3 regions of the Bacteroides sp. RCH18 genome follow, and region 1 is predicted to be linked to each of the others. Evidence: riboswitches for the same ligand, from Rfam matches in the RefSeq annotation. Region 1 holds a riboswitch; each other region holds the start of a gene.
What was found. Region 1 has a riboswitch for cobalamin ahead of ACHLI0_RS05510 (TonB-dependent receptor plug domain-containing protein). Riboswitches for the same ligand answer to the same signal wherever they lie in the genome.
Positions count from the first base shown of each region.

Region 2: another riboswitch for cobalamin. It lies ahead of accC (acetyl-CoA carboxylase biotin carboxylase subunit); the one in region 1 lies ahead of ACHLI0_RS05510 (TonB-dependent receptor plug domain-containing protein).
Region 3: another riboswitch for cobalamin. It lies ahead of ACHLI0_RS08050 (anaerobic ribonucleoside triphosphate reductase); the one in region 1 lies ahead of ACHLI0_RS05510 (TonB-dependent receptor plug domain-containing protein).

Region 1 covers NZ_JBIPTC010000001.1:1,369,786-1,380,575, forward strand. Annotated here, with positions in the region: gene ACHLI0_RS05495 (DUF5074 domain-containing protein) at 1-392, shown strand, start outside; gene ACHLI0_RS05500 (PKD-like domain-containing protein) at 413-1,759, shown strand; gene ACHLI0_RS05505 (cell surface protein) at 1,774-2,616, shown strand; cobalamin riboswitch at 2,677-2,882, shown strand; gene ACHLI0_RS05510 (TonB-dependent receptor plug domain-containing protein) at 3,066-5,111, shown strand; partial or broken gene ACHLI0_RS05515 (YncE family protein) at 5,142-7,132, shown strand; gene ACHLI0_RS05520 (DUF4465 domain-containing protein) at 7,157-7,933, shown strand; gene tnaA (tryptophanase TnaA) at 8,369-9,748, shown strand; gene ACHLI0_RS05530 (GNAT family N-acetyltransferase) at 9,861-10,163, shown strand; gene ACHLI0_RS05535 ((4Fe-4S)-binding protein) at 10,172-10,396, shown strand; gene ACHLI0_RS05540 (4'-phosphopantetheinyl transferase family protein) at 10,469-10,790, opposite strand, start outside.
Region 2 covers NZ_JBIPTC010000001.1:1,961,966-1,972,755, forward strand. Annotated here, with positions in the region: gene ACHLI0_RS07840 (TetR/AcrR family transcriptional regulator) at 115-714, shown strand; gene ACHLI0_RS07845 (hypothetical protein) at 725-1,447, shown strand; gene ACHLI0_RS07850 (hypothetical protein) at 1,855-2,385, shown strand; gene pncB (nicotinate phosphoribosyltransferase) at 2,471-3,640, shown strand; gene ACHLI0_RS07860 (thioredoxin family protein) at 3,853-4,176, opposite strand; cobalamin riboswitch at 4,367-4,572, shown strand; gene accC (acetyl-CoA carboxylase biotin carboxylase subunit) at 4,709-6,220, shown strand; gene ACHLI0_RS07870 (acyl-CoA carboxylase biotin carboxyl carrier protein subunit) at 6,241-6,750, shown strand; gene ACHLI0_RS07875 (acyl-CoA carboxylase subunit beta) at 6,771-8,306, shown strand; gene ACHLI0_RS07880 (arylsulfatase) at 8,469-9,971, shown strand; gene ACHLI0_RS07885 (YeiH family protein) at 10,135-10,790, opposite strand, start outside.
Region 3 covers NZ_JBIPTC010000001.1:2,008,802-2,019,591, reverse strand. Annotated here, with positions in the region: gene phnX (phosphonoacetaldehyde hydrolase) at 8-793, shown strand; gene ACHLI0_RS08065 (2-aminoethylphosphonate--pyruvate transaminase) at 834-1,922, shown strand; gene ACHLI0_RS08060 (MFS transporter) at 2,084-3,496, opposite strand; gene nrdG (anaerobic ribonucleoside-triphosphate reductase activating protein) at 3,731-4,225, opposite strand; gene ACHLI0_RS08050 (anaerobic ribonucleoside triphosphate reductase) at 4,473-6,866, opposite strand; cobalamin riboswitch at 6,895-7,081, opposite strand; gene ACHLI0_RS08045 (hypothetical protein) at 7,245-8,132, opposite strand; gene rpiA (ribose 5-phosphate isomerase A) at 8,225-8,926, opposite strand; gene ACHLI0_RS08035 (hypothetical protein) at 9,126-9,584, shown strand; gene ACHLI0_RS08030 (helix-turn-helix transcriptional regulator) at 9,574-9,795, shown strand; gene trhA (PAQR family membrane homeostasis protein TrhA) at 9,829-10,479, opposite strand; gene ACHLI0_RS08020 (hypothetical protein) at 10,521-10,790, opposite strand, start outside.

The sequences.
Region 1 (10,790 bases):
ACAATCTGGTAAGAATCAATGCTGATTTTTCTCTGGAAAAGGTTGCTATGCGTGACGATTATTCTCCCTCCTCGTTCGGCGCTTACAGAGAAGCCAGTTTCTGCGGCACTCCTGAAGGAATATTCTACTACATCGCAGGAGGAAAGATATACAAAGCTACTTTTGACAATCCCGCCCCTGAGGAAGCACTGACCGACTATACCAAAGAAGGTTACGGATTCTATGGCGCAGGCATCCGCGTCAATCCAAAGACCAACGAATTACTGGCCATGTACCTGACCGGAGACTATCAGAAAAATCTTCTGGTAAGATTCAACGCCGCCACAGGAGAAAAGATATCAGAAATAGCATACGATGGCTATTATTTCCCGGCTACATTCATTTTTAACTAATAACAAGACTCTGAAACAAGATGAATAAACTATATACCACTTTATTAATAGCCTGCCTTGCAGCAGGTTTTACCGCCTGTAACGACGACGATTGCGAAGATTTGCACCTCGGCAATCTGGCACATTATCCGAACGTACTAAAAGGAACTTTCCCGACGGAAACTCAAGTACTGGAATTGGGAGAAACACTGGAGATTACTCCGGAACTGCTTAATCCGGAAGAAGCCACTTATTCATGGCTGGTCAATGGAAAAGAGTATTCTACAGAACCAACCTTTAGTTACAAAATAGACAATCCATGTCGCGCAGACCTGACATGTATCATCAAGAATAAATACGGAAAAGTAGAAATGAGCACAAGTTTCAGCTCTAACCATGACTTCTCCAAAGGATTCTTCTACATAGCAGACGGGACATTCAATTTCTATGATACGGAAAAGAAGGTTACTTATCCGGATTGTTATGCTTCCTTGAATGCCGGTAAAACTTTAGGCATGGGCAATTACGACTCTGCAAATATCATTCACAGCAACGGAAAGTTCTATATACTAATAAAAACCAGTACATCAAACAAAGACCATTTCTATGTTGTCGACGCCAAGACCCTTTATTACGAAAACTCTGCTGTAGTAGGTGCAAACCTAAGCGGTCTGACCATTCTGAACGAACAATATGGATTAGTGACAGGTAATGGCATACGCCGTATCGACCTAAAATCTCTGAACAATGTCGAAGTCAAGGATGAGTATATGTTCTGTTTTTATAATAGCATGGTCTACAATGGCAAAGTGCTAACCAATGACACTTACCAGAAAGAGTCCAAAGTGAAATATTACGATGCAAACGAGCTTATCTCAGCCAAAGAAGGGGAAGCACCTGCTGCTACGGAACTTAATATCATCCAAAAGCAAAAATTCAACTTTGTGTCAGCAAAAGACGGCAATGCCTATACACTTGAATCCACCGATGAAGGATGTAATATAGTAAAGATCAGCAAGGATTTTACTTCTTTAGAAAAGACTCCGGCCACTTTCCAACCAACAAAAGGAGGTTATTCAGATCCGACCGTCCGTATGGCAGCATCCGAATCTGAAAATGTTATTTACATTCCTTCGGCAGACAATGCAATATATAAATATATAATCGGAGATTCCGGTTCGCTAAACGAACCTTTCATTACCGCTGACGAGTCAGGACTTCCCATTACATCCTTGCAGTTAAATCAACAAAGCGGAGAATTATATGTAACTTATGCTAAGAAATGGGAAAATGGAAATAAAATCGTCGTTTACAGCAAAGACGGAAAGGTTCTCCACACAGTAGACTGTGGCGAGAGCGTCCCTTCACAAATATTATTCAATAACTAAATCAACATAGAAAAATGAAAAGATATTGGTATCTGATGGCTATAGCAGCCACTCTTTTGGCTTCCTGCAACAAAGATGAGGAAGAAACGGAAATTCAAGGATTCAAAGTACTGGAATATCGTCCGGCACCGGGGCAGTTTATCAATGAAGGCTTCGACTGCCAGACAATGGAAGAAGCAAACGCTTATGCAGAAGAGCGCTTCAACAAGAAACTCTACGTCTCACTGGGATCCTTCGGCGGATATATCACCGTTAAAATGCCGAAAGAAATAAAGAACCGCAAAGGATACGACTTCGGTATTATCGGCAATCCCTTCTCCGGAAGTTCCGAACCGGGCATCGTATGGATATCCGAAGACGCTAATGGCAACGGAAAAGCAGACGACGTATGGTACGAGCTGAAAGGAAGTGACGAACCGGAACGCGACTATTCCGTCACTTACCACAGACCGGATGCAGCCGGAGATATCCCTTGGGAAGACAGCAAAGGAGAAAGCGGAGTCATCAAATATCTCCCTCAATATCACGATCAGATGTATTATCCAAACTGGATTAAAGAGGACTCCTATACATTGAAAGGAAGTATGCTCGAAGCAAGGACAGAGCAAGAAGGCGGAATATGGAAAAACAAGGATTTCGGAAAAGGATATGCCGACAACTGGGGAAGCGACATGGCAAAGGATGACAACGGCAACTACCGGTACAATCAGTTTGACCTGGATGACGCCGTTGACCAGAATGGCAATGCTGTGACACTGGAACGTATCCATTTTGTGAAAGTACAAAGTGCCATTTTGAAGAATGTCGAGTCGATAGGTGAAGTGTCAACCGAAGTGGTTGGATTCAAAGCTTTTTAAAAAGCTGTTCAAAGTCATGGATTTACCTTCGCTCCTCTCTTGCAAAAGACAAATAAACTATCTATCTTTGTCGCGCATTGGTTTGCAACTCTCATGCACGAGGGAAGCAATTAAAAGGGAATCAGGTGCAAGTCCTGAACAGTCCCGCTGCTGTAAGTTCATTTTTTGGTTGCGAGCAATCGACTTTATAGCCACTGGAAGGGTATTCCGGGAAGGCGTTCGCAACAGGAACAAGTCAGAAGACCTACCATGCAAACTCGTTTCACTGCTTTCGAGGAAAAAGCGATGAGTCTAATGAACCGGACAATCCGTCCATCATTTCATTCACCATTCTGATTCAGAGAAAGTGTGTACTAATTAATAAACTCTGCCAAGTTTATTATGATGTCCGGTCGAAGTGAGTTCGCCCGGACATCTTTTTTACATTATGAACAGACTGAAAGAAAACAATGAGAAGGAATACTTTTATTAAAAAGATGAGCGTACTACTCTGCTGTCAGGCTTTGTCCTTATCCCTTTTTGCCCAACAACAAAAAGTGGATACAGCACATATCTACTCCATCCCCGAAATCATAGTATCCGACCCTTATCAGACGCGTGAAGTCCGTTCAGCCTCTCCTCTGCAGGTTTTCAATAAGGACGAATTAAAGAATCTGCAGGCCCTGCAGGTATCGGATGCGGTAAAACATTTCGCTGGAGTTACCGTGAAGGACTATGGAGGTATCGGAGGATTAAAAACCGTTTCCATCCGAAGTCTCGGAGCACAACACACCGCTGTTTCCTACGACGGCATCACCGTCAGCGACTGCCAGACCGGACAAGTAGACATCGGACGTTTCTCCTTAAACAACGTAGACCGCCTTTCGCTCAACAACGGACAAAGCGACAACATCTTCCAGCCTGCCCGTTTTTTTGCTTCTGCCGGCATACTGAACATACAGACACTGACTCCGCACTTCAAAGAAGACAAGCCGACTAATATAGCCGCCGAATTTAAGACCGGTTCATGGGGATTAGTAAACCCTTCCCTTTTTCTGGAACAACAACTCAACAAGAAATGGAGCATGACCGCCAACAGCGAATGGATGTCTTCGAACGGACATTATCCATTTACCCTGCGTTACGGGAATGATGCCGATGTTCAGGTCAGTAAAGAGAAGCGTCGGAATACGGATGTAGAAAACCTTCGGGCTGAAATAAGCGCTTTCGCCAATCTCTCCGACAAAGAGCAATGGAGACTGAAAGCCTATTATTACCAGTCCTCACGGGGGTTGCCCAATGCCACTACCTTATATTATGACTTCTCCCGACAAAATCTGCGGGATAAGAACACCTTTATCCAAAGCCAGTACAAGAAAGAGTTTAGCAGAAAATGGGTATTCCAGACCTCTGCCAAGTGGAACTGGAGTTATCAGAACTATCAGGACCCAGATGCTCTTACCTCCGTCGGAGGAACTGACAACAGCTACTACCAGCAAGAATATTACCTGTCCGCTTCCGCTCTATACCGGATATGGAACAACCTTTCTTTCTCCTTGTCCACCGACGGAAGCATCAATACGATGAATGCCAATTTGCAGAACTTCGTCTCCCCCACCCGCTATTCATGGCTGACAGCCTTCGCCGGGAAATATGTCAATGATTGGGTGACGCTGTCCGCTTCTGCTCTGGCAACGGTCATCAACGAGAAAGCTAAAAACGGAGGTAGTGCCGGCAACCACCGGAAGCTGTCTCCCAATGTAAGCATCTCGCTCAAGCCGTTTCATAATGAAGAACTGCGGTTCCGTTTCTTCTACAAAGATATCTTCCGTCTGCCCAGTTTCAATGATTTATATTACGACAAGGCCGGAAACATCAATCTGAAGCCGGAAAGTGCTACTCAATATAATATAGGTATTACTTATAGTAAAGCCATCAACGACTTCATACCTTATCTGTCGGCCACCGTAGACGCCTACCATAATAAAGTGACCGACAAGATTGTAGCCACTCCCACCAAGAATTTATTCATCTGGAGTATGGTCAATCTGGGCAAAGTGGATATCAAGGGGATAGATGCAACTGCCAGCCTCAGCCTCCAGCCTCTGGATAAACTACGGATCAACCTTTCCGGAAACTATACTTACCAACGGGCACTGGACGTTACCAACTCCAATCCCAACTCACCGGAAGGTAAAGTGTACAAGCATCAGATAGCCTATACCCCGCGCGTCTCCGCTTCGGGACAAGCCGGAATAGAAACTCCATGGCTCAATCTTTCCTATTCATTCCTTTTCTCCGGAAAACGGTATATGTTAGGACAAAACATCAGTGACAACCGCCTGGACAGTTACAGTGATCACAGCATCTCTGCCTACAGAGATTTCAAAATACAGAAAGTTACAGCATCACTCAACCTGGAAGTACTGAATCTGATGAACAGGAATTATGAGATCGTTAAGAATTTCCCCATGCCGGGAAGATCGGTAAGAGTGACGATAGGAGTCAGGTATTAGGTAATAGGTATTAAGTAATAAGTATTAGGTATGCAGAAAGGTCTTTTATATAATATGTTGCTACGGTTGGGGAAGTGTTTTTTTCTTTTCCCACTCTTCTTCATTGCTTGCGATGATCTGGAAGATAAGCCAAGTATTGTACCCGAAAGCAATGGGGATGTATTCGAAACCGGAACAGCGGAGATGTACATATTAAGCGAAGGACTGTTCAATCAAAATAATAGTTCGCTCGCTCGTTATTCTTTCAATCGGCAAAGATGTACGAACAACTACTTTAGTGCAAACAATCAGCGGGGACTGGGAGATACAGCCAATGACATAGCGATCTATGGAAATAAGATTTATGTGGTGGTCAATGTGTCGAGCACTGTAGAGGTGATTGACTTCCCCACGGGCAAATCCATCCGGCAGATCAGTCTATTGCGCGACAATGGCAGTTCACGTCAGCCCCGTGCGATAGCGTTTGATAAGGATAAGGCATATGTATGTTCCTATGACGGTACAGTCGCAAGGATTGACACCACTTCTCTGGAGATCGAAGAGATTGTCACAGTCGGAAGAAATGCGGAGGATATCTGCGTACAAAACGGGAAATTGTATGTATCCAATTCCGGCGGACTGGATTATTCGGGGCCGGGCGTAGACACTACCGTATCAGTGATTGACATAACGACTTTCAAGGAGACAAAGAAAATAGAAGTCGGACCGAATCCGGGAAAAATACTTCCGGGGCTGGAAGAAGCCGTGTATGTAGTCACACGGGGAACTGACATTGAAGCTGGAGACTATCATCTGGTCAAAATCGACAGCCGGACGGATGCGGTCACCACTACGTATGATGAAAAAGTACTGAGTTTTGCCATCGACGGACCCATCGCTTATCTATATACTTACGACTATCAGACTAAAGATTCCGCCATCAAAGTATTTGACCTGAATGCAGGAACCGTCATACGGGATAACTTTATCACAGACGGAACGGCTATACAAACGCCTTTCAGCATTCAACTGAATCCTTTCAGCGGGAATATATATATCACGGAAGCTTACAATTATACAGTCAAAGGAGATGTCCTTTGCTTCAACCAACAAGGGCAACTTCAATATCGGCTGAATGATATCGGCTTAAATCCTAATACAGTAGTATTTAGCGACAAGGCTTCACAAAACGAGGCAGGCGATACACCGGAAGATCCGAATGCGCCTACCGCCTTTGCCAACAAAGTATTCGAATACATCCCTGCCCCGGACAGTTCATTAATACAACGACCTCCGCTTACGAAGACGGTTTCTCTGCCGAACAGGTTTTGGAACGTGCAACAGAGAAATTAAAGAAGAAGTCTGTTATTTCTTTAGGTGGATTCGGGGGAACGATTACGGTCGGCTTCCATCAGTCAATCCATAATAGTAAAGGCGAATATGACTTCAGAATTTTAGGCAATGCCTCGTACAATCAGAATACCGGTACGGGAGCTTTGGGAGGAAGTGCCGAACCGGGCATTGTCTTAGTATCCAAAGATGAAAATGGCAATGGATTACCGGACGATGAATGGTATGAACTGGCAGGAAGCGAATATGGGAAAGATACGGAAACCCGTAATTATGAAATAACCTATTATCGTCCTCAACCTGCCAATGGTGATGTTCGCTGGACAGACAATCAAGGAGGAGAAGGATTCGTCTATCGCAACAGTTACCATCAACAGGATTCCTACTATCCCAATTGGATAGAAGAAGATGAAATTACTTTCCGCGGAACACGCTTGAAAGACAATGCAATAAATGAAGGAGGTACCTGGGTAGGGTACTGTTATCCTTGGGGGTATGCAGATAATCATCCCAATAGATCGGAGTTCAGCCAGTTCAAAATAGACTGGGCTGTTGATCAAAGCGGAAAGCCCGTAACTCTGGACAAAATTGATTTTGTGAAAATATATACAGCTGTCAATCAAAATGTAGGTTGGATGGGAGAAATTTCTACGGAAGTAATGACAGTAGAGGATTTACATTTCGAGAACTAATCAATAAAACAATTAATAATTTAAATGAAAGCAAAAATGAAAAAGTTATCTTTATTCTTACTGGTGTCAGTATTCGCTTTTTGTGGATGTAGCGATGAGAATGATGAAGTAAAAGGTGGTGATGATAATAAAGGAGGAGAGAATGAGAAAAAAGAAGTGGTTGTCAGCTTCGAAAACCAATTAACGGAATCGGAGAGTGAATTTACTTCAACTAGTACCGAAGTTTCAGGATACTATTTTAAAGACACATTCACTGATCCTGAAAGTTATGTAACCTTCGATCATTATTACTCGGACTGGGGACAAGGGTATAGCTTCGCAGGCTTCACTTACACCAACAAAACTAGCCATTTCCAAAATTGTCAACCCAACTGTGGAAATATAAAAACCGGGAAAGTATATTTAGGTGTCTACAGTGATGAAAATACCACAGCCTCTATGACAATTATAGACTCTCAATATTCCATTAAAGGTCTATGGATAACCACTAGTAAAAATGCCTACATCGGTATGACGGAAGGTGACAATTACGCAAGACCTTTCAAAAAAGGAGATTGGTATGAGGTTACTGCGACAGGCTACGACAATAAAGGGAAAAAAATTGCTGAAACAAAAATCAAACTTGCCGATTACAAAACTGATACTGATAAACCAGTAAATACATGGATATGGTTTGATTTAACCCCTCTCAAAGATGCTTCTAAAATCACACTTATTCCTAGTTCTTCAGACTCGGGCGAGTTTGGAATGAATACTGGTAAATATTTCTGTATTGATGACCTTACTCTCATCGAAAAATAAAAATCAGGTATTTATTGTTTGACTCAAACAGAGGCTCTAATTACCACAAACAGACCCTCCGTTTGAGCCAAACAGACCGTTCAATTGCACCAAACAGACCGTTGGTTTATCCTCAATCAACCTCTCGATTACAAACGATCGACCGCATAAGTCCACTCAATCAACCGCATGGCTTGAAAGAAGGTGCATAGAAACTCTAATAAGCATATCACTCCACTTTGGATAACAGTACTAAATGATAGCAAACTTGACTTTTAAACCTCATCTCTTAGATTCTACACATTCCCTTCTAGATTTTCTCTCCGTCCCATCTACTCTTTCCATGTCCCTTTAAAAACAATTACGCATCCCCGTCTTTACAAAAAGTCATCAAAAGCTTGTCTATCTCATACATATTCAGTATTTTAGTCGGATAAAAATCTAAAATCGAGGACAATGGAATTACCTTTTGCTGAATCATGGAAAATCAAGATGGTAGAACCCATCAGAAAAAGTACCCGCGAAGAACGCGAGCAATGGATTAAAGAAGCACATTATAACGTCTTTCAACTCAAATCAGAGCAAGTTTACATCGATCTTATCACCGACTCCGGAACAGGAGCCATGAGCGACCGCCAATGGGCAGGCATGATGCTGGGTGATGAAAGTTATGCCGGTGCCACCTCCTTCTTCAAACTAAAAGATACCATTACGAGAATAACAGGATTCGAATACATCATTCCTACCCATCAGGGACGGGCGGCAGAAAATGTTCTTTTCTCTTATCTGGTACATGAAGGCAATATAGTGCCCGGCAACTCGCATTTCGACACCACCAAAGGACACATCGAAGGACGGCACGCCATCGCACTGGACTGTACGATTGACGAAGCAAAGAATACACAACTGGAAATTCCCTTCAAAGGAAATGTAGACCCTGCCAAATTAGAGAAAGCATTAAGCGAATATGCCGACCGCATTCCTTTTATCATTGTTACCATTACCAACAATACCGCAGGAGGTCAACCTGTATCCATGCAAAACCTGCGTGAAGTACGTGCCATCGCCGATAAATACAACAAACCTGTACTTTTCGACTCCGCCCGCTTTGCTGAGAATGCCTACTTCATCAAGATGCGTGAAGAAGGTTATCAAGACAAATCAATCAAAGAAATCACCCGTGAAATGTTCGATCTCGCCGACGGTATGACAATGAGTGCCAAGAAAGACGGCATAGTCAACATGGGCGGTTTCATTGCCACCCGACGCAAAGAATGGTATGAAGGTGCCAAAGGCTTCTGCGTGCAATACGAAGGATACTTAACCTACGGCGGCATGAACGGACGGGACATGAACGCCCTCGCTATCGGTCTTGACGAAAACACAGAATTTGATAACCTGGAAACACGCATCAAACAGGTAGAATACCTCGCCCAGAAACTGGACGAATACAAAATCCCCTATCAACGACCTGCCGGCGGCCATGCTATTTTCGTCGACGCTTCCAAAGTGCTGACACATGTCCCGAAAGAAGAATTTCCCGCACAGACATTAACCGTCGAGCTTTATCTGGAGGCAGGCATACGCGGCTGCGAGATTGGTTACATCCTTGCCGACCGTGACCCTATCACTCACGAAAATCGCTTTAACGGCCTTGATTTACTTCGCCTTGCCATCCCTCGCAGGGTATATACGGACAATCACATGAACGTAATAGCTGCCGCCCTCAGAAACGTATTCGAACGGAGAGAAACGATCACCCGTGGTGTGCGCATCGCTTGGGAAGCCCCCTTGATGCGGCATTTCACCGTTCAGTTAGAACGGTTGTCCGTATAACAGGCAGATAACAAGACGGATGGCAATGACCTTGTAAGCAAGCGGAAAATTCTTTATAAACAAAATCAATCCTCAAGTGTTTATATTATAATCAAACTTAATACGTAAAATTATGGCAGAAGATTATAAATTAATCGATAATGAGGAGAAACATCGGTATGAATTTCAGATCGATGACAAGATAGCCGAGATAGACTATATCAAATCAAACAATGGAGAAATCTACCTTGTACATACCGAAGTCCCCGCTTCCCTTGGAGGAAGAGGAGTCGGTTCACAGCTTGCAGAAAAGGTATTGGCGGATATCGAACGACAAGGTTTACGCTTAGTTCCACTTTGTCCGTTTGTAGCCGGATACATTCATAAACATCCGGAATGGAAGAGAATTGTAATGCGTGGCATTCATATTAAATAAGTATAGATATGGGAAAAAAAGTTGAATATACCAATGGCGAACTAACCATTGTATGGCAGCCGGAAATGTGCCAGCATGCAGGAATCTGCGTAAAGATGTTACCCAATGTTTACCACCCGAAAGAGAGGCCGTGGGTACAAATCGAGAATGCGACAACGGAAGAGCTAATTGCACAGATCAGTAAATGTCCGTCGGGAGCATTAAGCTACAGACTGAATAAGAAAGATAAGTAACCAAAGATAAGCGGTGAATAATGGTGGACTATTCCACTCATTATTCACCGCTTATCAATATGCAAAGATGCTTCAAATAGTGACAGTCCACGTCAAAACAAAGTCCGGACAAATATGGTAACCGACGGTGAATAATTGCTGCCGTTCCGTTGCATACTCCCGCACCTGGAATACTCCTTCGCTCTGAGGAATGAAATGTGATAAACAAAGTTTCCGAAGATCAGCGTCAGCATTTTCCATTGATTTGAAGATTGTCTCCTTTGCCGACCAATGCAACAGCATACTCCAAGTCTCATCTCCCTGATAAGGTTCTACTCGCTCGTCGAAACGGATAAAACGATCGTACACTCTTTTCACACGCTGTCCATATTGCTCAATATCAATGCCTACAGGA
Region 2 (10,790 bases), 590 kb from region 1:
AGTATACTCCAAAGCCTTTTTTTCTAATTAACAAATAAAAACTCTCTTTTTCTCCTCGATGTTACCGATAGAAAACATACTTTTGTGACCAAGTAGTAACAACATCATAAGACAATGGAAAAAGAGATGATCAAAAACAGGCAGGCAACGGAACTGGCACTGATCAAAGCCGTTGATGACATTATCGAAGAAAGCGGTTTCGAAGGACTGGGAATCAATGCCGTGGCAGCCAAAGCCGGAGTAGCCAAAATGCTCATTTACCGCTATTTCAATTCGCTGGACGGATTGATAGCTGCCTATATCCAGCAAAATGACTACTGGATTAACTTCGACGAAGAATTGCCGGACCCGGAACATATCGGTGCTTTTATCAAGCAGATATTCAGAAGGCAAATTATGGAATTAAGGAAAAGCTATACGCTGAAACGCCTTTACCGCTGGGAGTTGACGACGAATAACAAATTCGTCAGAGAACTGCGCGAGATACGGGAAGAGAAAGGTATCCGACTGGTAGAAGCAGTGAGCCGGCTCTCCAGACATCCGCAAAAAGAGACGGCCGCCGTAGCTTCCATTGTAACGGCAGCCATCAGTTATCTGGTATTACTTGAAGAGAACTGTCCGGTCTACAACGGACTCAGAATACAGGAAGAAAACGGTTGGGAACAACTGGAAACAGGAATTAATCTATTGGTAGACCTTTGGCTACAGAAATAAACAAAATCAAATGAACAAGATGACAATGATGGGAGTATGGCTGATCGCCTTATTTAGTACCGGATGCAATCAGGATTTGGTAGAGTACAACAGCAACGACCTCAAAATCTCCATCGAAAAGGGAGAAGAATGGCTGCACAAATTTCCTCTATTTCTGGGGATCAACAAAAAGAATCCGCCGCAAATCGCTATCTGGACGGAAGACATGAAGGGACATTATCTATCCACTGTGTATGTGACACATAAAATCGCTACTCAATCCTGGCAGTTCTCCGGCGGCAACCGGAGAAAAGAGGCACTGCCCCACTGGTGTTATCAGAGAGGGATAGAATCGGAGGACGGCTTATATCTTCCGACAAAGAAGTCTCCACTGGTCGATGGAATCACCGGAGCGACTCCGCAGGGAAGCTTCCAAGTGAAAATGGTCCCTACGGGAAAACAGAAGCAGTTCGTCGTCAAAGTAGAAATCAATCATTCGACAGATTTCAATGAAGCATTCCCTAAATCCGCCAAAGAAGGGGACGCCAACTACACCGGCGGAAAAGAAGGAAGTGGCCAGCCGGCTCTGGTCTATGCCGCAGAAGTTGACCTGACGTCCGGCAAGAAAGAATTTACAGCCAAACTAATCGGACACAGCAGCCCCGATGGCAGCAACGGAGAGATCGTAACCGATACCTCTTCACTTACCACAGCGCTGCATATCGTCAAGAGTATAACCATTCATATCCAATAAGCAAAGTAAATAAAAGGCTGCAACTATGAGCAGGTTATTACTATAAGCATCCGTTCTCTCTTTAACGAGAAAAAATTCTCACGCCTTTGAGAAAAAATTCTCATTGCAGTGAGAACTTTTTCTCAATGCGATGAGAAACTTTTCTCATAATGGTGAGATTTTTTTCTCATCGCCATGAGAATGATTGAGAATATAGTAATCCGTATCATACTGTATAATAATCATATACGTATTTTGCGTCTTACGGTTTACAGCCATAATTGATTGGTTATAAAGAAGCTTATTCCTAAAAAAAGTGTTTTTTCGCCTATTTTGTTGAAACATCACCGCCATGGAAAGCGAAAATACCCTAAAATCAATACTCAATGCTTGCATATATATCTATTAACATTCATCCTCATATCTTTATGAAACACTTCATCTTCACTCTGACTCTGCTATTCCTTATTGTCGTACATGCTGACGGGCAGACAGACAGCAAACATTTCTCCTATACGACCTATATCGGCACGGGACTTTCTATGGGCCAACCATCTCAAACGCCCTTCAACTGGCAGATCATAGCACACTATCACATCGGGCAACGATTGACCATCGGCGCAGGAAGCGGACTGTCCATCTATGAAAAAGCTCTTATTCCGCTGTATGCCAATGCACAGTTCTTCATGACGCGACCAAAGAAACTTACTCCCTATCTGGAATGCAACATCGGCGGCTCATTGGCGGCTGCCAAAGAAACCAATGGCGGATTCTATCTTTCACCATCTGTAGGAGCACAGGTAAAGCTCACTCAAAAACTAAAAATGAATATTGCCTTAGGCTATGAAATACAGCAACTGGAAAGGCTGAAACAGCGGACCGATGAATATTTCCATACTGAATTCAAGGAAGAACTGTCTCACCACTCCATCACCCTAAAAGTGGGATTAACTTACTAAAAGAAGGAATTATTGCCAATTAATCAGTAGGATTGTCCAACAAATACTAACTTTACAACGTTTTACATATTAAAGAATAAACGGTATGATTGTAAGAACACTACTGGATACAGACCTCTATAAGTTTACCACCTCGTACGCTTATATCAAATTATTCCCTTACGCAATGGGTACTTTCAGTTTCAACGACAGAAACGAAACTGAATATACCGAAGAGTTTCTGGAAGCGCTCAAAAGCGAATTCAACAAACTCAGCCGGTTGAGACTTACGGAAGAGGAACTGGAATACATGACACGCAATTGCCGGTTTCTTCCGAGAGTCTATTGGGAATGGCTGTCTTCTTTCCGTTTTGATCCGGACAAGATCGATATTCATCTGGACACAACGGGGCGGCTGCATATTGAAGTCAGCGATTTTCTTTATAAAGTCACACTGTATGAAGTACCGCTGCTCGCCATCGTATCCGAAATCAAAAACAAGTTTTTCGGCAACGTACCCGATATGAGCGAGATACTCTGCAAATTGTCGGAGAAAGTGGAATTGTCCAATCAGCACCAACTCCGCTTCTCAGAGTTCGGCACGCGGAGAAGATTCTCAATCGACGTACAGGAGACGGTGATCAAACGGCTGAATGATACGGCCAAATACTGTACCGGAACTTCCAATTGCTATTTTGCCATGAAGTACGGCATGAAAATGATGGGAACTCATCCGCATGAGTGGTTCATGTTTCATGGGGCACAGTTCGGATATAAGCACGCCAACTATATGGCGCTCGAAAACTGGGTGAATGTATACGACGGAGATTTGGGCATTGCGCTGTCCGACACTTATACTTCAGGAATATTCCTGAGCAATCTCAGCCGCAAGCAGGCCAAGCTATTCGACGGAGTGCGCTGCGATTCCGGCAATGAGTTTGATTTTATCGATAAGCTGGTAGCCCGCTATAAAGAACTGGGCATTGATGCCACTACCAAAACAATCGTATTTAGCAACGCTCTCGACTTCACGAAAGCACTGGAAATTCAGGAATACTGCAAGGGCAAGATTCGCTGTTCCTTCGGAATCGGCACCAATCTTACGAATGATACAGGATTTACCCCTTCCAACATTGTCATGAAACTCACGCAATGCAAAATGAATGTCAATCAGGAATGGAGAAAATGCATCAAACTATCGGATGACGAAGGAAAGCATACAGGCAGTCCGGAGGAAGTACAGGCTTGCCTATACGAACTGAGGCTGGCGAAATAAAGACCGCTCTGAACAGAAAGCCGGGGTACGGGCATAAAAAAAGGAGCAACGCCTTGCTCCAACCTTTGTTAACCTTAAATCTAATACTATGAAAAACACAGTGCAAAGATACGTACTTCTGTGTTATTAGCAAATTATCCAAATAAAAAAGTATGTTTTATAACACGATTTAAAACTTTCATAGAAAAACATCCCTTTTTATTAATACTTTTTCAAGATTTAAACTCCTTGACTGCTCTTCCCAATCTTTCCAGCGTCAGTTCGCCGGATTGTCTCCAGAGCTGTTCACCTTTTCTGAAAAGAATGAATGTAGGAGTGGATTCAATAGTATAAAAATTAGCGAGATCACTTTCCTCGTCTACGTCTACCTGTACTACCTCGACTATCCCTTCCATCTCTTTCTTGAACTCTTTAATCAAAGGCTGCATACGCTGGCAGTGAGGACACCACGTTGCATAAAATTCTGCCATTACCCAGTCATCACCCGCCAGTTTCTCTCTGTTTCTCGTATCACGAGCTATTTTCTTTTCTTTCATATCGATTCTCCTTTTAATTAATTAGTGGGAGTCTTAACAATACAAAAAGAGGAAGGTTTAACACATAAACATTAATACACAGAGATTTAGTTCTATTGGAAAAGTAAAGGAGAGGAAATCTGCCGGAGCATTCATTGCACAAAACTGAAACTTTCGTGCAAAAACAGAACACAGTATTCAATATTTATTTATCTTTGCCCCCCGAAATGGTTCGGAGTCCGTGTCCAACGGACAACGATTAAAAGGGAATCGGGTGTAAATCCCGTACAGTCCCGCTGCTGTGAAGCTCTATACAATGTCTTATTAATGAACTAATTTATCGCCACTGATGTTATTTTGGGAAGGCACTATAAGACAAGAGTCAGTCAGAAGACCTGCCACTTCGCGTAAAGCGTTCTTCTGCCTCGTGGGTTAGGAGAAAGAACATCATTTGTTAAGCCCCAAATCAAGAAAATACTGTGTTTCTGTCGGATGGACTATGTCTGTGAAGATGGGAAGGCATTAAATAAGTATGTACTTAATTGAGTAAAGTATGATAAAAAAAATCTTAGTAGCCAATCGCGGTGAAATTGCCATAAGGGTGATGCGCTCCTGCCGGGAGATGGAGATAACGAGTATCGCTATTTTCTCCGAAGCAGACCGGACCGCAAAGCACGTGCTCTATGCCGACGAAGCTTATTGCGTAGGACCGGCAGCATCCAAAGAGAGTTATCTGAATATAGAAAAAATCATCGAAGTGGCAAAGGAATGCCATGCAGACGCTATTCATCCGGGATATGGTTTCCTGTCCGAAAACGCGACTTTCGCCCGACGCTGTCAAGAAGAAAATATTATTTTTATCGGACCGGACCCCGAAACGATGGAGGCAATGGGCGACAAGATATCCGCCCGTATTAAAATGATCGAGGCAGGAGTCCCTGTCGTTCCCGGCACACAGGAGAATCTGAAAAGTGTGGAAGAAGCCGTAGAACTCTGCAACAAGATCGGTTATCCGGTGATGCTGAAAGCATCTATGGGCGGCGGCGGAAAAGGTATGCGCCTTATCCACAGTGCGGAAGAGGTGGAAGAGGCTTATACGACTGCCAAAAGCGAGTCACTTTCTTCGTTTGGCGACGATACCGTTTATCTGGAGAAGTTCGTGGAAGAACCTCATCACATTGAATTTCAGATTCTGGGCGACAAACACGGAAACGTGATTCACCTGTGCGAACGCGAATGTTCCGTACAACGCCGCAACCAGAAGATTGTGGAAGAGACGCCATCGGTTTTCGTGACGCCCGAACTGCGTAAAGATATGGGTGAAAAGGCGGTAGCCGCCGCCAAAGCGGTCAACTATATCGGTGCAGGCACGATTGAGTTCTTGGTTGATAAGCATCGCAATTATTACTTCCTCGAAATGAACACCCGTCTGCAAGTAGAACATCCGATTACGGAAGAAGTGGTCGGAGTGGACTTGGTGAAAGAGCAGATCAAAGTTGCCGACGGCCAAGTGCTCCAGTTGAAACAGAAAGATATCCAACAACGCGGCCATGCCATCGAATGCCGTATTTGTGCCGAAGACACGGAAATGAACTTCATGCCGAGCCCGGGAATCATCAAGCAGATTACAGAACCGAACGGAATCGGTGTTCGTATCGACAGTTACGTGTACGAAGGATACGAAATCCCGATCTATTATGACCCGATGATCGGCAAACTGATCGTATGGGCTACCAACCGCGAATATGCCATCGAACGGATGCGCCGCGTACTCCATGAGTATAAACTGACAGGGGTAAAGAACAACATCAGCTACCTGCGTGCCATCATGGACACTCCGGACTTTGTGGAAGGCCATTACGACACAGGTTTTATCACCAAGAACGGCGAGCATCTGCAACAATGCATCATGCGCACCAGCGAACGTGCCGAAAACATTGCCATGATTGCTGCCTACATGGATTATCTGATGAATCTTGAAGAAAACAGAGGTGACGCAACGGACAACCGTCCCATCAGCAAATGGAAAGAATTCGGTTTGCACAAAGGTGTACTTCGTATCTAAACTAAAAACAGCATTCAATTATGGAAATTCATATAGGAGACCGCGTAGCGGAAATAGAGCTCGTCAGCAAGGAAGACAATAAAGTGGTACTTACCATTGACGGAAAACCGTTTGAAGCAGATGTTGTGATGGCCGAAAATGGCACCTGCAATATTCTGATGGACGGTCGCAGCGCAAACGCACAACTGATTCGCCGCGAAAACGGTAAAAGCTATAAGGTAAATACGCATTATAGCAGTTTCAATGTTGAAATCGTGGACAGCCAGGCAAAGTATCTGCGTATGCGCAAGAAAGGCGAAGACGAACAGAACGACCGCATCACTTCCCCAATGCCGGGAAAGGTGGTGAAAATCCCTGTTACGGCAGGGCAGGAAATGAAAACGGGAGATACCGTCATCGTCATCGAAGCCATGAAAATGCAGAGCAACTACAAAGTGACTTCAGATTGCCGCATCAAGGAAATTCTGGTTCAGGAAGGCGACAACATCACCGGTGACCAGACATTAATAACATTAGAGCCGATTGTATAATACTAAAAACGGATTGCATCATGGAAGAAATAAATAAAGCATACGCCACGTTCCAGGAACGTGACCGCATCGCTTCCCTCGGTGGGGGCGTGGAAAAGATTGAAAAGCAACACGAAAGCGGAAAGATGACTGCCCGCGAACGCATCGAAATGCTGCTCGACAAAGGTACTTTTGTTGAACTGGACAAGTTGATGGTTCACCGCTGCACCAACTATGGCATGGACAAAAACAAGATTCCGGGAGACGGCATCGTATCCGGTTATGGAAAGATTGACGGGCGCCAGGTATTTGTTTATGCCTACGACTTTACAGTCTACGGAGGTTCACTGTCCGCTTCGAATGCGAAAAAGATTGTGAAAGTGCAGCAACTGGCATTGAAGAACGGTGCTCCGATAATTGCGCTGAATGATTCCGGTGGCGCACGTATTCAGGAAGGAATTGAAAGCCTTTCCGGCTATGCGGATATTTTCTATCAGAACACAATGGCAAGCGGAGTGATTCCTCAGATTTCGGCTATTCTTGGTCCGTGTGCCGGAGGCGCCTGCTACTCTCCTGCCCTCACCGACTTCATCTTTATGGTGAAAGAAAAGAGTCACATGTTTGTGACAGGTCCGGATGTGGTAAAGACTGTGATTCACGAAGAGGTAAGCAAAGAAGAACTGGGCGGTGCCATGACACACAGCAGCAAAAGCGGTGTCACTCACTTTATGTGCAATACCGAAGAAGAACTGTTGATGAGCATTCGCGAACTGCTTTCCTTCTTGCCTCAGAATAATATGGACGAAACGAAAAAGCAGAACTGTACTGACGAGACCAACCGTGAAGATGCCGTACTCGACACCATCGTCCCCGCAGACCCGAATGTACCATACGACATGAAGGATATCATCGAACGGGTAGTAGATAACGGCTATTTCTTCGAAGTAATGACTAACTTCGCAAAGAATATCATCATCGGTTTTGCACGTCTGGCAGGCCGTTCGGTTGGTATTGTCGCCAATCAGCCGGCCTACCTTGCCGGTGTTCTCGACATTGACGCCAGCGACAAGGCAAGCCGTTTCATCCGTTTCTGCGACTGTTTCAACATTCCGTTGATTACTTTCGAAGATGTGCCGGGATTTCTTCCCGGATATACGCAGGAGAACAACGGTATCATCCGCCACGGTGCTAAAATCGTTTATGCATTTGCCGAAGCTACTGTCCCCAAACTGACAGTCATTACCCGCAAGGCATACGGCGGCGCGTATATTGTGATGAACTCCAAACAGACAGGTGCAGATGTGAACTTCGCTTATCCGAGTGCGGAAATCGCAGTCATGGGTGCGGAAGGTGCGGTAAACATCCTGTTCCGCAAAGCGGATGCAGAGACAAAAGGTAAAGAACTGGAAGCCTACAAGGAAAAGTTTGCCACTCCCTACCAGGCTGCCGAACTGGGATTCATCGATGAAATCATCTATCCGAGACAAACCCGCAAACGTCTGATCCAGGCACTGGAAATGACAGAGAACAAGATGCAGACGAATCCGCCTAAAAAACATGGAAATATGCCTTTATAAGTTATAGGCGATTACCTATAATAAAAGAGACTGTTTCAGTACAGGTGCCCCCACCTGTTTCTGAAACAGTTTCTTTTTTCATATAAAAAGCAGAAACGCTTTCACGCAAAATAGATAAAACTTTATACCTTTGCAGTATTACATTATGAAAAACCAGAAAATATGATTAACCTGAAATGTACATTTGCCGTCACGGCCGGATTGTGCTCATCTTTGGCCTATGCACAAAAACAACCGCACATTATCTTAATTATGACCGATCAGCAACGTGGCGACGCCATGGGATGCATGGGTAATGAATCTGTTATCTCCCCCCATCTGGACGCTTTGGCAAGCGAAGGAACGTTGTTTATGAACGGATATTCTTCGTGTCCCAGCAGTACCCCTGCCCGTGCCGGACTGTTGACCGGACAGTCTCCCTGGCATCATGGCTTGTTAGGATACGGTAAAGTTGCCCCCAAGTACAACCACGAAATGCCTCAGATGCTGAAAGATGCCGGATATTATACCTTCGGTATCGGAAAAATGCACTGGCATCCGCAACGAATCAAACACGGTTTCGAAGGAACGCTGCTGGATGAAAGCGGACGCCGGGAAGATCCGAATTTCATCAGTGACTATCGCTTATGGTTTCAAATACAGGCACCGGGAAAGAACCCGGATGAAACCGGAATCGGATGGAACGATCACGGAGCAGCTACCTATAAACTGAAAGAAAGTCTGCACCCTACTTATTGGACCGGTGAAATGGCTTGTCAGATGATACAGAATTATGATAACGGCAATCAGCCCTTATTCTTGAAAGTTTCCTTTGCCCGTCCCCACAGCCCGTACGACCCGCCTCAACGCTTTCTCGACATGTATAAGGATGCGCAGGTTCCCGATCCCGTCATTGGTGACTGGTGTGGGAAATACGCTAAAGAACTGGACCCCGAAAAAGCAGCCAAAGATGCTCCCTACGGCAACTTCGGAAATGAATATGCACGTCACTCCAAACGCTATTATTATGCCAACATCACTTTCATAGACGAACAGATAGGGCGTGTCCTCCAGACCTTAAAAGACAAGGGAATGTATGATAATTCCCTTATCATTTTCGTTTCCGATCATGGAGATATGATGGGAGATCACTACCACTGGCGAAAGACTTACCCGTATGAAGGATCTACGCACATACCTTATATTATTAAATGGCCAGCCAAAGCGCAAGTCGTTCCCGGCAAGGTGGATAATCCCGTAGAACTCCGTGACCTGCTACCAACTTTCCTCGAAATAGCGGGAACCTCCGTTCCCACCGACATAGACGGACGCTCTCTGCTATCTCTGGCTAAAGGTACAGAAACGGAATGGCGCAAATACATTGATCTGGAACATGCCACTTGCTACAGTGATGACAACTATTGGTGTGCCTTGACCGACGGAAAGATTAAATATATCTGGTACTTCTATACAGGTGAAGAGCAATTGTTTGACCTTGCCAAAGATCCCAAAGAACTGCATAATGCTGTGAACGACAAGAAATATAAAAAGCTGCTGACAGGAATGCGTGCAGAAATGATCCGCCACCTCAGTGAACGGGGAGAGGAATTTGTGAAAGACGGTCAATTGGTTGTCCGCAAAAAAACGATGCTTTACGGTCCTAACTATCCGAAAGAAAAGCAATAAATATAGCCTGCCCGGATGAAACGCATCACTTTCGCCACAAATTGTATCTATCATACAGATAAAATGGGAAGTTCTCAGTGACTGACACTTTATTTATCCGTCTAAGATTGTACAATTTGCGGTGAAAGTGATAATAAGTATTTTGCAAGAAGACGTTTTTCCCTTACATCAGATAAGGAGTGAGATACTTCACAAGGAAATATCCGCCGACTACCAGCCACACATAAAGTAAAAGAGCCAATACGAAAGGTTTGGCTCCGGCCTTTCTGAATTTATCGATGCTTGTTTCTGTTCCGAGTGCCGTCATAGCCATTGTCAGCAAAAAGGTATCCAGTGTGTTAATACCTGCCACCAACTGCGCAGGAAGCAAATCAAAAGAATTGAAAGCGATGACACCCATAAAACCTATTGCAAACCAGGGCACTGCAATCTTCTGAAACTTCTGCCCTTTCTGCACTTGTCTTTTCCTCGCTCTCGCCACCAGATAGGTAGTAATCAGAAGCACAGGAACCAACATCATCACACGAATCATTTTCACTATGATGGCAGAATCCGAAATACCGTTTCCCATCGCATCTCCGGCACCTACTACATGGGCAACCTCATGCAGGGTAGCCCCCGTATAAATTCCCATCTGATCGGGAGTCAGTGCACAAAATCCGTTCCGGTACAAGAAAGGATACAGAAACATGGAAATAGTACCGAAAATCACGACAGTAGACACGGATACAGCCGTTTTATATGGCTTTGCCTTGATGGTCGATTCAGCCCCCAGAATGGCGGCGGCTCCACAAATTCCACTTCCGATGGAAGTAAGTA
Region 3 (10,790 bases), 640 kb from region 1:
AGCAAGAATGAAAAAGATTAAATGTATTATTATGGATTGGGCGGGTACAGCTGTCGATTACGGATGTTTTGCTCCTGTTGCCGCTTTTATAGAAGCATTTGCGGAAAAAGGGCTGGTGATTGACGTCGTACAGACCCGCAAACCGATGGGATTGCCGAAAATTCAGCATATCCGTGAACTGCTCTCGATGCCCGAAGTGAATGAACAGTTTGTTGCCCGCAATCAGCGTGCATGGACCGAAGAAGACGTGGCAGAGCTGAACCGTCTTTTCGAAAAACACCTGTTTGCTTCGCTCGAAAATTATACCGATCCTATTCCGGGTGTCATCCCGACATTGGAAAAGTTGCGTGCCGAAGGACTTAAAATCGGCTCCACTACCGGATATACCCGTGAGATGATGGATGTCGTTCTTCCGGCTGCACAGGCAAAAGGCTACCGAGTGGATTATTGCGCTACTCCGAATCTGCTTCCTTCCGGTCGCCCGGCCCCTTACATGATCTTTGAGAATCTGACGAAACTGGCGATTCCCAGCCTTGACGCAGTGGTGAAAGTAGGAGATACGATTGCTGATATTAAGGAAGGCGTCAACGCCAAAGTGTGGAGTGTAGGCGTCATTCTCGGAAGTAACGAGATGGCATTGACTGAAGAAGAAACGAAGTCGATGCCCGTCGATGAATTGGAAGCCCGCATAGCGGAAGTGAAAGAACGGATGCTGGCCGCAGGCGCTTCTTACGTCATCCGCACAATCGAGGAATTGCCCGCATTGATTGATCAGATTAATGCCGACAGATAAGTTTAAAAAGAACATCATTTATTTTAAAAGGAACTTCATTATGAAACCATATTTATTATTAACTCCCGGACCGCTAACCACTTCAACCACTGTAAAAGAAGCCATGATGACCGACTGGTGTACATGGGATGAAGATTACAACCTCGGCATTGTAGAGGAACTGCGCAAAGAACTTGTCTCCCTTGCCACCGCAATGACAGAAGATTACACCTCAATCCTTTTGCAAGGCAGCGGCACTTACTGCGTGGAAGCTGTACTCGGTGCAACGATCACTCCCAAAGATAAACTCTTGATTTGCAGCAACGGAGCATACGGAGACCGTATGGGAAATATTGCCGAATATTATCATCTCGATTACGATATGCTGGCTTTTGAAGAAACGGAGCAGGTATCTGTAGAATATGTCGATGACTATCTGAGCCACAACTCGGATGTGACTCATGTTGCCTTCGTGCATTGTGAAACGACTACCGGCATTCTGAACCCGATCAAAGAACTGTCTCACATCGTCAAGATGCACGGCAAAAAACTGATTGTTGACTGTATGAGCAGCTTTGGCGGCATTCCGGTGGATGTAAACGATTTGGGAATTGATTTTCTGATCAGCAGTTCCAATAAATGTATTCAAGGTGTGCCCGGCTTCGGCTTTATCATCGCCCGTCGCTCGGAGCTGATGCGCTGCAAAGGAGTTGCCCGCTCGCTTTCTCTGGACATCTACGATCAATGGGAAACCATGGAAAAAGGACACGGCAAATGGCGTTTCACCTCGCCTACTCACGTGGTTCGTGCCTTCAAACAGGCTTTGACGGAACTGATCGAAGAGGGCGGAGTAGAGGCTCGCTACCGCCGTTATTGCGAAAATCACCGCATCTTGGTGGAAGGCATGCGCTCTCTCGGTTTTGTCACTCTGCTCGATGATAGCTTGCAGTCACCGATCATCACTTCTTTCCTCTATCCGCATGACGGTTTTGACTTTAAGGCTTTCTATTTGGCGCTGAAGAGCAAAGGCTTTGTCATCTATCCGGGAAAGATTTCGAAGGCAGATACGTTCCGCATCGGAAATATCGGTGATGTGCATCCGGATGACTTCCGCCGCTTGGTAGAAGTAATTCGTGAGACGGAATATTAATCTGTATATATCAATAAGACTGTCTGTTATCCGGAACCTAGTGAGAGATTTTCTCTTTGTGTGTATGTGGGAGGAGATTTTTCGCTTCGCTCCCGATGACAGATCGTTTAGTTCGTCATAAGTCATTTATTTCTGTCCGTTATGACAGAAATTTCTGTTCGTCATGACTGATTCGTTTCTCTTTTCAGCGTAGACGGTTGCGACAATCGCAGACTGCTGACAATCGCCGCCACAACAGCAAACCCACTTCCGACCATGAGGCAGACCGCCGTACTCCGGTCGTGCACGACAAAACTGAAAAGCAACGCTACCAACGTAGTACCGAACGTTTGTCCCAGCAACCGTGCCATTCCCAGCATTCCACTTGCACCGCCCGAACGTTTCGTGGGGGCGGAAGAGATAATCGTACTGTTATTGGGCGTCTGAAACAACCCGAAACCGGCTCCGCAAAGCATCAGACGAAGAATTATACTGATATCGGACGACTCGGCAGTAAGCCCCGAAAGTGAAAAAAGTCCGACGGCAAACAAGGTCATCCCGATACTTCCCAATATCCCCGGATGAATGCGTTCCACCAGATAACCTGCCAACGGTGCCGTCACAAGAGTCGCCAATGGCCACGGAGTCAGCAGCAATCCTGTCATGACCTCGCTGTGACCCAACGTATTCTGAAGGAAAAACGGGAGAGATACCATGGCCGCCATCTGAGCGATAAACGAACAGATAGACGTCAGAATCGAAAGCCGGAAAATAGGTATCCGCAATAAGTCCAGCGGCAGCAACGGAGTCGTCTGAGTCAGCTGCCTCCGTACGTAAAACGTTCCTACGATGGCCAATATGATCAATTGCAGCACAAGGAAATCCATTTCCTCATGATGCGCGAATCCGTCCAGCGTATAAATCAGTAACCCGAATGTGACCGCATTGGCTATCGCACTCACGAAGTCAAACTTCCGCTTCGACCGCTCTTCCTGTCTCGGCAAATGCTTGATACCCAGCAGCAGTGCCGTAATCCCCAGCGGTACATTGATGGCAAACAGCCAGTGCCAGCTGGCTATCGAAAGTATGCCGCTTGCCACCGACGGACCGGCAGCCGCAGATATCGCTACTACCATCGCATTGATTCCCATTCCCCGCCCGATCTGGCTTTTCGGGTATACGTAGCGCAACTGCGCCGTATTCACACTTGTGATGGCCGACGCACTGAATCCCTGAAAGATGCGTGCAATCGTCAGCGTCCAGAATGAATCGGACAAGGCACAAATCAGCGAAGTGATGCAAAACAGACCAATGCCCGACAGGAACACTTTCCGATAACCGATAATCTCTCCCAAAGAAGAGAAAGACAGCAGCGAAACAACGATAGCCAACTGATAACCGTTTATAATCCATGTAGTTACAGCAGGCGAAGTTCCGAAATCGTGCGAAAGCGTAGGGAGTACGATGTTGATAATATTCACGTCGAGCACCGACATACAAAGTGCAAATCCGATGGAAACCACCGCCCAGATACGTCTCGGCATTGGCAGTCCATCGGTTTCATCTATAGAAGTGGTATTATTGGCTTGTATCATAAAAAAAACTTATTCTTGTAGAACCTTATTTTGTCTGTAAATGTAAACAAAACAAAGAAGTACGTGTTTCAATCTTCTTTGAAATATAAGTTTTTTTAGCGCAGGAGACAATGCTCGCAGCAGTTCGCAGTAGACCACGCCCACAGCAGTTCGTAGCAGACCACGCCCACAGCTGTAGCTCCCCCCCCACTAGACTAATACAAAACCTCCCCCACCATTATTACCTATAACCTATTACTTATTACCTATTCTCAATATCCTCTGATTGCTGCTTCCCCGAAATTCCAGATAAGGCGAAAAGAGCGCCTGTTCGAAACGCCCGTCCACCAGCACATCTATGTAGTCGAGCACAGCCTTCAAACGCGGATTAGCCAGAATCTCTTCGTACGTATATCCCGTATAGCACCAGATATTCAGCCCCGTTTCCTCCTTTACCCTTTTGGCAAAAAGCAGGAAAGCCTCCGGATTATAAAACGGATCTCCTCCCGAAAAAGTAACCCCGTCCAGCAATGGATTGGCTTTAATCTCCCGAATGATCGATTGAATCCTTTCCTCCGTCAGCAGTTCTCCCGCCCGCGGATTCCAGCTCTCCGGATTGTGACAGCCGGCGCAGTGATGAGAACACCCCGCAAGATAAATCGAATACCGGATGCCTTCACCGTCAACAATCGTTTCGGGATAAGTCGATAATAAGTGGAGAACTGAAAGTGGAGAATTGAGAGTGTTCATCTTAAAATAAAAATTAAAGTTTCGCATGTGCTGTATCCCGCGTGGATTCCCCTCCTTCCGAGAAGGAGGGGTGCCCAAAGGGCGGGGTGGTAGGTAGAGAAAAGGTATATTCCTTATTTAAAAAGGTAGACTCATTGTTTTTCCTACCACCTCCCCCTACGGGGACTCCTCCTTCCAGAAGGAGGAGAATCCATGCGGAAACAACTTACGAAACTTCAGTAAAAAATAAATGAGTGTCTTTCAACTTCTACAAGTGCTTCACACGATCCTTTTCTTCCGCCCGTTTGGCAGAGTTCCAGGAGCTGAGGTCACCTGTCAGGTATCCGGTGATACGACGCATACGTAAGATGTTTTCGCTCTGGCATACCGGACATTTATCGAAGATAACTCCTTTGTATCCACAGTTGTGGCAGGTATCCACCGGGTGATTGATGGAGCCGTAGCCGATGCCCTCGTCGTGCATGACCTTCACGATTTTCGCGATGGCACGTACATTCTTCTGAGCTTCCCCGTCCAGTTCCACATACGTAATGTGTCCACCGCGGGTGATAGCGTGGAAAGGAGCTTCGCGCCTGATCTTTTCGGTGATGCTGATCGGTTCCTTCACATCCACATGGAAGGAATTGACGTAGTAGTCGCGGTCTGTCACTCCGGGGATTTTGCCGTATTTCCGGCGGTCTATCTTGGTGAAACGTCCCGAAAGTCCTTCGGCAGGCGTGGCAAGTACGGAATAATTCAGGTTATATTTCTCTTTATATTCGTCTACCACTTTGTTCATTTCCATTACAGCTTCGTACAACGTGTCCCATGCCTTCTGACTGTGTCCGTGACCTTCTCCGTAAAGTGCCACCATTGCATTGTGTCCGCCGATAAAGCCGATGCCCAGCGTACCGCTGCGTAACGCATCGCCCACTTGCTCGTTCGGATTCAGTGCGCCGCCGCCTTTCCATACGTCATTTCCCATCATGAAGGGGAACTGGCGTGCCAGTGCGGTGCGTTGATACTGGTAGCGCTCGTACAGCTGATCGGCTACAAGAGTCGCCATATTGTGTACCGATTCTATGAAAATTTCTTTCGCTTTCTGTTCGATGGCATCCTTGTTGCGTTCGCCTTCAATCAGATTTTCCGCCTTGATGCGTGCCTCGATGGCGAGACGCGGCATGTTCAGCGTGGTGAATGAAAGATTTCCGCGTCCCAAAGATGATTTTTCTCCTGCCACATTCTCAAATACACGGGTGCGGCATCCCATCGTAGCCAACTCGTAGATATATCGTTTCGGATCGTCCGCTTTCCATTTCTCGTTCTTGTTGAAAGGCGTGTCCAGGAACATGAAGTTCGGGAAAAGCGCTTTCGATGTAGTCTGACAAGCTCTTAGCAGCAGATCGAAGTTCGGAGCTTCGTAAGTTCCCCGCATGGCGTCTTCGATGTTTTCCGCACCCATCGCTTTCTCGAAGTCCTTTTCGGAGTAAGAAACTCCGTCCTTTACTTTGAATATCTGGATCGGGAATACGGGGACTTCGCCACGTGTTCCGAGTCCTTCGATGGTGGCTTTCAGCAGTTCCTCGATCACGAGGCGGCCTTCGGCGGAAGTATCCGTTCCGTAGTTGATGGAGCTGAATACCACTTGGTTACCTCCACGGGAATGCATGGTGTTCAGGTTGTGGATAAATCCTTCCATTGCCTGATGCGTATCCTTCTTTGTCTGCTGGTACGCTTTCTCTGCGATGCGTGTCAGGTGTTCCTTGTCAATAATGATTTGCAGGGCTATCAGGGCGATGCGCAATGTCTCGCGTTCTGCTTCGGTCGATTTGATAGAAGGCAGATGTTCCTTGATTAAGGTACGGATTGCTTTCTCGTCCGCCTGTGTTCCGTTTTCCATCGCCACGTAGAAATTGATGAACGAAGCCAGATGTTTGCGGAAAGACTTTGCCACCCCTTTTGCCATGAAGAAGTCGAAGGCGGGGATTGCCTGTCCGCCGTGCTGCTCGTTCTGGTTGGTCTGGAAGATGATGGTGGCAAGCGTAGCATAACTTTGGATGCTTTGCGGCGTGCGGATGCTGCCGTTCTTGGTGCGGAAGCCACGTTCAAAGAGATCGTCCATGTCATATTGGATGCAGGTGGTCGTCTTTGTAGGGTAATAATCGAGGTCGTGAATATGGATATCGCCCAACTGGTGCGCTTCGGCAAAACGTTTCGGCAACAGATATTTATAGGTGTAGTCTTTGGTGACTTCCGATGCGAATGTCATCATTTGTCCGGCAGGCGTGTGGCTGCTCATGTTGGCGTTGCTCAGGTTCACGTCGTTCTTGTCGATGGCGACGATGCCGTCCATTACGTGCTTCATCTGGGTTTTCTTGTCCCGCTCCGTGTTCCGCCATTCGCGGTAGATGATGTACTTCTTGGCCACTTCGGGGCGTACCTTCATCAATGCCTTTTCTACTAAATCCTGAATTTCCTCCACGGTGATCGTGGGGGTAGTGAACTGACTGATTACACTCATCGTGACGTCAGCAATCAGTTGCTGCTCGTCCTGAATCCCTGTCGCACTGAATGCTTTACCGATCGCATTCTTGATCTTACTGATAGAGAAATCTTCTCTTTTACCATCCCGTTTGATGATACAAATTTCCGCGTAGTTCATAACTTTAACTCCCGAAAGTGATTAATAATATGTTTATTTGACTCCGGCAGGTCTTCTGACTTATCCCTCCCCCGCAGCGCCTTCCCACATCTGCCGATGCAGTGACATAGTGTGCGGATTCACAGAGAATTACAGCAGCGGGTACTGTCGCCGATTTGCACAGCGTTCCCTCATTGACTAAACCTCTTTTTAGTTCCGAAACCGGATACAAAGATAAAGGATATTGTGATAGCTTGGATAGGATTTAACATTAAATTTTGGGGAAACTTTTCTTTCTGCCTGATACAGAAAGTTTTCCGTTTTGGAAAACTTTTAAGTTTTGTTTTTAGAAAAAGTTTCAGCTTTCTTCTCTTTTAGAGTGTTCGGACGATCTGCTTTTTACTCTCTTCTCTTCTTTGTTTTTTGATAAATCAGTGATGCATAGCGCTCAAAATAGGAATCGAGAGTTTGCATACGTTCGGCGTTATTCATTTCTTTCCATGTCGGAAATGACTGGCAAAGAATCTCTACTGCGAGACTGTCTTGCTGGTCTTTCAGCGGGATGATTCCTTCTGAATTTTGAATGCATATATTTCCTTTTTCATCTGTTCCGCAATAAGGATGATGATCCCAAAGAGAAACGTCACGCCATACTTGTATCCCCTTTTTTTTGTGTTGGAAGATTCTATATTCTATGGGTAGTACTGTAAGAGAATCTACACAAGTATAAAAGGTCAGCATTACCATTTTCTTGTTTGGATTGAACATACATAAATTCAGAGGACGCGTTTTGATGCTCATCTTTTGATAATCGTGTTGCATGATCGCAATGCTATCCGGCAATTTCTGTTGGTAGCGCTCAATGAGTTCTTTGATTTGCGGACGCAGTTTGCGGGGAATGTAATAGCTGTTGTGTCCGAAATTGTTTTCATCAATGAACGTATATTGTTTACTGCTGATGTAGTATCCGCTTCTTTCGTCTTTATCGTTTTTTATGTCTATGAAGATACCTTTTTGGGTAAAATTGGGATAAGAGGATCTGTGAAGTGGCTTGGTTCCTTTAAATACCCAATTCAGCTTTTCCATATCTTCTTTTTGTAATGGGGTACTTTTCTGGTCAGCGAGTCTTTCTGAGGTCAGAAACATATACGAGAAAGCAGAATAAACGTTTGCGGCGTCCTGCTCATCAATTGTCGGTACATTTTTGATGATACCTTGTGCTTTTGTCTCCTGCGAAGTTATTAAGCATCCGACCCACAAACAGATTGATAATAGAAGTTTTCTCATAAATATTTTATAGCAACGGTTTTTGTTGTTACGTCAGTTAAGCGTGTAAATTTATGAAATAAATCTGAATGTGCGGTCTTTTTTATTTTATATTATCTGGCTACAACTACCTCAATGTCGTAATTGATGAAAAGTCCGCTTTCAATAACGCCCGTGATTGTTTTCAGCTGTTCTTCCAGCAAAGCGTCAATATAATGGAAACGGGTGTCGAGGATAAAGTTTCCGTTTTCTGTCAAAATAGGACCGTCTTTTCCGTGGGCGGGACGTAGTGATATTTCGGAGGCCCTCAGTCGGTACAGTTCTTTTTCGACGTATGACAGTGCATGCGGGAACACCTCTATCGGTATGGGGAATTTGCTTCCCAAGGTATTGACAAGTTTGCTGGGATCGACGATAATGAAGGTTTTTCCGCTGCTTCTGATCAGCAGCTTTTCTTGGAACATGGCTCCGCCACGTCCTTTTATCAGGTTGTGGTCGGGGTCTACCTCATCCGCTCCGTCGAATGTCCAGTCGGGGCGTTTGTCCCAAAGGGTGGTCTGTGGGATGCCCAGTTGTATGCAAGTCATGGAGATTTCCTGGGAGGCGGGAATCACTTCCAGATGCAGGTATTCTTCATGAATCCGCTTTGCCAGCTCAAACAAAGTGAGGTAGACAGTGGAACCGGAGCCGGCTCCTATCACGTCGCCTGCTTTGGCTGTGGTGGCGATCTCACGTGCCACACGTTCTTTCGCTTCTCTGTTGATAATTTCATTCGACCATTGGAGGTCTTTGATCAGGTGATTTTCCCAGTTCATGGTTCTTGCAGTTTTAGAGTCTCTGTCTATATAACGAATGAAAGGGAGTGTTTGGTTCAACAAAAACGGAAGAATTAAAAAATAGATGGATGATTGCTTGGAATATAATATTTAATATCTATATTTGTAACCTAAAGGTTTCTTTTTGGAACCTATGGGTGAAATATAAAGATAAGAATATGGACTAAATTCTATGATTATGGAAAATATTACGATTGAGAAAATGGAGATTAAAAGGTTTAATGCTCTTTTAGTGCGGACGATTGTCGGTATGTTGTTTATGGGAGTATTAATGTGGGAGACATTTTGTCTTGATACTGGCAGAAAGGGATTTTTGGGAGAGACATGGTATATATTTGCATTTGCAGTTTTGCTGTATGTCGTTGTAGCGATAAGAGCTTCTGATATTTTAGAGAGAATAAAGAAAGATAAGAAATTAATGGGAGCATTAGATAGTGAAATATATTCGGACTATAATTCTAAGGCTTTGACAGCGGGCTTTTATGCGGCTATGCAAATGGGATTATTAGTTTATTGCTTTGGAGATTTTTTTAATCTCTCGGTACGTATGGGTGCTCTGGTTATAGTGGTGGTAGCTATGCTTTTCTCAGAAATAAGAAGATTGCTCCTGTATAACCCTTATAAAGATGGAAAATAAAGAACTACTCAATAAAATAAAGGTTTACAGGGCGATGAAGAATATCAGCCAGGAAGAACTGGCTGTAGCCATTGGTGTGACCCGAAAGACGATCAATACGGTAGAGACCGGAAAGTTTATTCCCTCTACCATTCTTGCGCTGAGGATAGCACGTTATTTCGGGGTTCCGGTGGAAGAAATTTTTGTGTTGAATGATGAAGCATCGTATTGAAATGATGAACTCTGCCTGACGATTTTCTTTTACTTACAATATCAGCCAGATCGCTATGATATGCCCTATGCTTCCTCCCAGACAGAACAGATGGAACGTAGCGTGCATATATGGTTTGCGCAGCGAATAGAACACTGCCCCGATGATATACGAAGCTCCCCCGCCTATCAGCCACCAAAAAGCCGGACCGGCTCCCATCTCTGCTAGATGATCCATCAAAGGCTTCATAGCTACGAGAATGCAGGCTCCCATAGCTATATAACAAATGGTTTCCAGGTTACTGTGTTCTTTCAGTTTCTTGAAACTCAGTATAAAACCGACAATAGCCGACAGCCAGACAAAAGAGAAAATTCCCCATCCCCAACCGCCTGCGTGCCTCATGACGAGCAGTGTAAACGGGGTGTACGTCCCCGCAATGTGCAGATAGATCGCTCCGTGATCGAATTTGCGAAGCAATTCCTTCAGCTTACCCGGACGGCTGCCGTGATACCAGGTGGAGCTGACATAAGAAGACAGCATGCCAAACAGATAGACGGATACACAAGCTACCGCCCACTTCGGTTCGACACCCGCCGCCGCTTTCGCGAGCAGGACATATCCGGCTATGACTCCAAGCAGTATACCTGCCCCGTGACTGAGCGTGTTCGCCCATTCTTCGACGTTATTGTATCTTTTATTTTCCAATGTTTCCTTTCGGCTTTGGTTAGCGCCGCAAAGGTACACTTTTATTTTTTCTTGAAAGCCAGAGTGATTTTCTTTTTAATAGGTTGGGTTTTCTTTCTAAACCAGTTTTCCTTCGATGAAGGTGGAGCTGATTCGCGTTCAGCTTTGATTGATTTTATCAAAAACTCTTTCATCTGATTGGCTGGTGGGTATATCCATACAAATTCAGAGTCTCTATAACTTTTGTCAGCTTCCGAAAGAAAACTCCAATCTTCCGTGTCAAAGTTATAAAACCCAAGATTGGTTTCTCCATGTTCGTCACAAGTCAGTAC